One region of the Brevibacillus sp. NPDC003359 genome, then DNA from elsewhere that is predicted to be linked to it. Evidence: riboswitches for the same ligand, from Rfam matches in the RefSeq annotation. Region 1 holds a riboswitch; the other holds the start of a gene.
What was found. A riboswitch is a leader RNA that binds a small molecule or an ion and turns the genes downstream of it on or off. The one in region 1 is predicted to bind cobalamin.
Positions count from the first base shown of each region.

Region 2: it holds a riboswitch for cobalamin, as region 1 does, so the genes downstream of both, ACFYU8_RS09880 (ABC transporter substrate-binding protein) here and metE (5-methyltetrahydropteroyltriglutamate--homocysteine S-methyltransferase) in region 1, are expected to answer to the same signal.

Region 1 covers NZ_JBIAOR010000001.1:1,052,475-1,055,647, forward strand. The annotation lists gene metE (5-methyltetrahydropteroyltriglutamate--homocysteine S-methyltransferase) at 1-1,649, opposite strand, end outside; cobalamin riboswitch at 1,795-1,992, opposite strand; gene nrdF (class 1b ribonucleoside-diphosphate reductase subunit beta) at 2,078-3,028, opposite strand; gene nrdE (class 1b ribonucleoside-diphosphate reductase subunit alpha) at 3,084-3,173, opposite strand, start outside.
Region 2 covers NZ_JBIAOR010000002.1:70,371-73,543, forward strand. The annotation lists gene ACFYU8_RS09875 (FecCD family ABC transporter permease) at 1-1,002, opposite strand, end outside; gene ACFYU8_RS09880 (ABC transporter substrate-binding protein) at 1,027-2,040, opposite strand; cobalamin riboswitch at 2,220-2,419, opposite strand; gene ACFYU8_RS09885 (M24 family metallopeptidase) at 2,436-3,173, opposite strand, start outside.

The sequences.
Region 1 (3,173 bases):
GGTTTGGCGGTCAATGATTTTGCATACACACTTTCCTTGACCGTCATCGGTGCCACAAACTCCACATCTCCGTAAATAATAGGTGGCTTCACGCAACGCGAGCCATACGACTGCACCCAGCCGTTTTTCGTGAACAAAAAGCCATCGAGCTTTTCGCCAAAATATTCCACCATATCGGTTCGTTCGAACTCCCCATGGACGAGCACATCCAGACCAAGCTCTTCTTGTATATCAATCCATTCCTTGATTTGCGCCTGAATGAAAGCATCGTATTGCTCCACTGTCCAGTTACCTTTTTTAAACTGTTGTCGGGCGTGGCGAACCTCCGCCGTCTGTGGGAAGCTTCCGATTGTAGTCGTTGGCAATAGTGGTAGCTTCCACATCTTTTGTTGAATCTCTCGACGTTCGAGATAAGGAACACTTCTTTCAGGTTTTTCAGCAGCCAGTTGACGTAAAGTCTTCTTCACTTCCTGCCGATTCCTTGCTGGGGAGAGTGCCACCTTGAGCAAGTTCGCTTCATTTTGGGCGATCTCTTTTGAAATCACATATTTTCCATATCGGAATCCTTGGACTAAGAACTGTACTTCCCCCAGCTTTTCGTCGGCAAACGCCAATGCAGGCATGACTTCCTCTGGCAAGTCGCTCTCTGCTTCAACCGATACAGGTACATGCAACAAACTACTGGACGGTTGCAGCCACAGCTTTTCGAGTGGTACGATCTCAGTTAATTCTTTGACCAGCTCCCATTTCTCCTCGATAGACGCACGCCATATGTTTCGACCGTCGATGATTCCCGCCGCGAGAATCTTGTCTGCTGGAAACCCTTGTGTTTTCAGATTGGCCAGATTGCGCTTCGCTCCGTGTACAAAATCTAGACCGATTCCTTTTACCGGTAAGGAAACCAGCTCCTCGTACCAATCCACCGCTTCAAAATAGGTTTGCAGCATGCACTGTAGATGCGGTAGTGCTTGACCGATTTGCGCATAGATACGTTTGATGATGGCGCGATCATGGTCCGAGACATCCCGTACAAATGCAGGCTCATCGATTTGCACCCATTCCACGCCATGCAGCTCCAACTCCCGGAGAACATCTATGTAGAGTGGAACAAGTTGATCCATGACGCACTCAAATTCGTTTTTCTCATATCCTTTGGACAATTTGACAAACGTATACGGGCCTACCATGACAGGCTTTCCGATGATGCCGAGCTTTTCTTTGGCCTCCAAATATGCCTGGAGAGGCTTGTTTTCCGTTATGGCTGGTTGTCGTTCACCGAACTCCGGAACGATATAATGATAGTTCGTGTTAAACCATTTCGTCATTTCGCTGGCTACCGCTTCCTTCGAACCGCGAGCCATAGCAAAGTAAGTGCGTAAGGAAACCGGGCCTCCCTCGTATTCATAACGCTGGGGGACCATTCCAAACATCACAGCCATATCCAGCATGTGATCGTAGTACGTAAAGTCACCCACAGGGATCAGTTCACCCCCTTTTTCCTGCTGACGCAACAGGTTTTGGAGACGAATTTGCTCCATTTGCTGAACGAGGCTCTCCTCATCGGTGGCGCCTGCCCAAAATGCTTCCAATGCCTTTTTCCACTCACGGTTCTCCCCGATCCGTGGATATCCCAAATTGCTGCTTTTCATGAGCTTCCTCTCCATTCTTTATTCGATCTTGTCTTGAATCCGCCCAATAAAAAAGGCATCTCCAACGATCAAAAAGAACGTTAGAAATGCCAAATAAGCACTGAGATCACAGCATCCTAACACCTCCCTATCTCCCGTAGGTTAAGCAGTGTCGTCGAAACAGGCAGGTCTCCTGACTTTGGGATCATCATCTGCACATGCCTTCCCAATCCGTTTGGATCAGTGGCGATAAATGTGCTGACTCCCCTCATACAGTGGCGGGACCGTGTCGGATTCTCACCGACTTCCCTTTTCATCCTTGGCCATTCTTCCTGACCAAAGAACCTGTTCCCACTCCTATGAAGTTGTAAGGTTATGTGAAATGCCCCTAAAAACTAGCAAGGCAACATTCTTTTCATACAGTAACACAGAATCCAATTTTTGTCATACTAAAAACGAAAATCGTCATCCGTCAATGGCTCTACGTTCAAAGTGCGGACATAGCCATTTCCTTTTTTCGAGAAGAAGTCGTGCTGCTTCGTCTGTGTGCGAATGCCGTTCAGTACGATCGGATTCACATCTTCCTCCGGGAAAAGCGGATCGAGACCCAGATTCATCAACGCCTTGTTCGCGTTGTAGCGCACGTAGGCATGTACCTCGTCAGCTAATCCGACTTGCGTATATAACGAAGTCGTATAGGCCTCTTCATTTTCTTGCAGCTCATGCAAAAGGGCATACAGCTCCTCTTTTGCTGCGGTCTGCTCTACCACAGTCAGACTCTGATATACTTCTTGGGCGAGAACGCCGACATAGAGTCCATGAATGCTCTCGTCGCGAACAATCAGGTCGATGATTTCCCCGCTACTTGTCATCTTGCCTTGACCAGCCAAATAGAGCGGATAGAAGAAGCCGCTGTAAAACAGATAGCTTTCCAGGAAGACGGACGCTACCATCGCCATATACAAGTCTTTCGGTTTCTCGATTTCCTGATAGCGTTTAGAGATGAGGGCCGCTTTCTTTTGCAGATGGGGATTGTTTTCTACCCACGAAAAAATACCATCAATCTCTTCAGTCGATGCCAGCGTGGTAAAAATACTGCTGTACGATTTGGCATGGATTTGCTCCATCATGCCCATGAAGGCGAGAACCGCTTTTCTTTGTAGTCCATCGACATGCTCCATGATCTTCGGCATCCCTACCCCACCCTGAATCGTGTCCAGCAAGGTGAGGCCGCCCAATACTTTTTTATACGTATCCCGTTCAGTTGCACTGAGCTCCATCCAGGACATCTTGTCATCTGACAGGGGAATCTCATCATCCGTCCAGAACTGCATGATGTTTTGATTCCAAAACGTCATCGTAAAATCGTCGTCCGGCCTGTTCCAATTGACTGCTTTCATATGGCGTTCCTCTTCTCTTTTTGCTTGATGCTGTTCCTTTGAAGAATCGATTTCCCTAAACTGCGCAGCTAATGCACTCTTCTACAGTCAAATGCTTCGTACGCGTATAGTAGAGCGACTTCAGACCTTTTTTCGCTGCGTAAAT
Region 2 (3,173 bases), on a different contig from region 1:
AGGCCCTCCACACAGCGCTGTCAAAATACCAATCGGCAGCTCTTCCGGTGCAAATGCGAGCCTGGCGACTACATCAACCCAGATGAGAAATATCGCGCCAAACAAAGCGCTGACAGGCAGAACACGTCGGTGATCTGAACCGACCATCACCCGGACGATATGGGGCATCATTAATCCGACAAAACCGATTGATCCCGCGATAGAAACGATTACGCCCGTCAGCAAGGCCGTGATCACCAGGAGAAACTTGCGGAACTGCACCGTATTAACCCCCAATGTCCCTGCTGATTCCTCGCCCATCAGCATCGCATTAAGCGAACGATACTGAGCCATTAATACAATCAGACAAATAACCACAATCAACGAAGGAATGGTCAGATACTCCCATTTACCGCCAGCCAGACTGCCACTTAACCAGAACAGGACGGTACCAATCCCGTGTTCATTCGGCGCCGAAAAAACAAGGAGACTGGTGAGCGCCGACAAGATCGCAGATATCGCAATTCCAGCCATAAGCAGGCGTACTGTTGAATTTTGCCCACCGATACGGGATAGCGTAAAAATGAGAATAATCGACACAAGCGAGCCTGTAAAAGCACCAAAGGATAGCGCGTACTGCCCGTACATACTAAATGCACCGAATATAATGACCGAGGTAGCTCCAACCGAAGCACCTGAAGATACACCTAACACGTACGGGTCAGCCAGGGAGTTGCGTACCAAGGACTGGATCGCTACTCCCACGACAGATAGACCTGCACCAACAATCGCTCCCAAGAGCACACGCGGAAAGCGGATATCCCAAATGATAGTCTGCTCCCCTTTGGACCAGTCTACCTCAATCCATTCGGTGAACATCGGGATTTTCGACAAAGCAATTTTCCATACTGTGGTCGGTCTGATCTCAACCGAGCCCAATGTAATTGCAAACGTAATCGAGAGAAAGAGCCCGATCAGTAAAGTAATGATGATATAGGGTAATTTAATCTGCTGCAGTGCCATTCCCTCCCTTTAAAGGGGCGTACTTTATTTGAAGCTATCCGGATAGAGACCTTCCGCCAAAATTTTCAGCGCAATCGGTGCTCGAACGCCCTCAGAAGCAGCAGACAATGGCAATACGATCAGGTGTTGATTTTTAATAGCCGGTATATCTGCCAATTCCTTTTTGTTCAAAAGAAAACTGCGTTTTTGATCAACTGTTCTGTCACCGTAGTCTACGATAATAATGACGTCTGGATTGCGACTCAATACTTCTTCCCAGCTAACTTCTGCCCAACCCTTTTGAATGTCGTCAAAAATATTTTTGCCACCCGCTGTTTTGATTAAGGACGTCATGTAATTGTTTGCTGCTGTAAATGGTTTATCTTCCCCATTGTCGTACACGAACACCTTGAGCGGCTTGTCCACTTTACCTATTTTACTAATGGTTTGATCCATTTCACTCTTCATTTTGTTGATCAAATCATTGGCTTTGTCTTCCACACGGAAAATGCGTCCAATGTTCGTAATGTCCGCAAATACATCGTCAATTGTCGGGCCAGGCATCGTAGATGACGCTTGCAGATACGATTTGATGCCGACCTTTTCCAAATCCTGCATCGATCCTACGCCCTTTTCACCGAATCCGCTTTTCCATCCAGCGTACACGAAGTCTGGGTTCGCTGCCATCAACACTTCTTTGGTTGGATACTTGTCAGACAGTACCGGAACCTTATCGTAATCTGCTTTCAACTCCGGAAGAATTTTATCGTCTAGGTAAGCGGTTCCGACCATTTTATCAGCGAGGCCCAATGCCAGCATAATTTCGGTGACGTGTTGGTTCAATGTCACTGCACGCTCAGGTGCTGTTGGATAAGTCATATCGATGCCATTATTGACGAGCGTTACAGGATTACTCTCTGCTGTTGGTGCAGCTGTTTGTTCTGTTTTGACTGGAGCCTGTGTTGTCGTAGTGGAGCCGCATGCCGAAACCAAAAGCATAGCAGCTGTCATGATGCCGAAACCTAGTCCTTTCATTACTATGTTTTTTCTGTTTGTCATAAACATCTGTAATCCCCTTTTCTGTATGTAATGATGACGTGATCCCAAATGCTCCCACAAAAAAAGCACCCCCCCATACTCAATCGGGAGGTGCACGACAAACATAGACACAGCTATGTGCAGGCACAAGGGCGCCCTTTCATAGACTGCTTCCACATCTGCCCCATCCTCGTGGGTCGATTGTATATGATCGCATGGCAGGTCTCCTGGCTTACGGATCAACACCCCCAGCTACCTTCCCATTTTTTGTCTCGCAAAAAACAGTGGCTATTCGCTAGGCGCTCCTCGTTACAGTGGCGGGACCGCGCCGGTTTCTCACCGGACTTCCCTTTTAAGCTGATGGCATATGCCATCTAGCACCATTCGATACTTATTCAATTGTTGCGATTCATCCATCAGTTGATAGAAGTCAGTTTTTTCGGGAACTGCGTCAAGATTTCAACGCCCGTTTCTGTAACCAATACATCGTCTTCAATCCGTACGCCGCCAATACCTGGCAGATAGATTCCCGGCTCGATCGTAAAGACCATCCCTGGACGAAGCACTTCTTGGTTCTGGCTGTGAACAGATGGATATTCATGGACATCCATGCCAAGTCCATGCCCAAGACGGTGCATGAAGTATTCACCGTAACCTTTTGCAGTAATGACATCGCGAGCGGTTTTATCCAAATGCGCAAAAGTCACACCTGGACGAATCTCAGCAATTGCCGCTTCATTGGCAGCCAATACCGTCTCGTAAATTTCTTGAAGCTGGGCACTAATCTCGCCTACAGCAAAGGTACGAGTAATATCGGATACATATCCGTTCGCTGCTACTCCGATATCAAACAAAAGCAAGTCGCCTTCTTGAACCTGGCGCGTTCCTGGTTTTCCGTGTGGCAGTGCCGACTTCTCCCCTGCCAATACCATGGACGTAAAGGATGGACCTTCCGCACCCAAGCGCTTCATCTGGAATTCCAGCTCAGCTACGATCTCTGTCTCGGTCATGCCTGTCTTAACTTTTTTCAACGTCTCCCGCAAGGAATCCTCGACCAATTGAACGGCGTGCTTCAAACGATCTACTTCATCTGCAGATTTAATCAAACGCATTTCACGCAGCGGCTCTTCTACATCCACATAGCTCGACGCCAG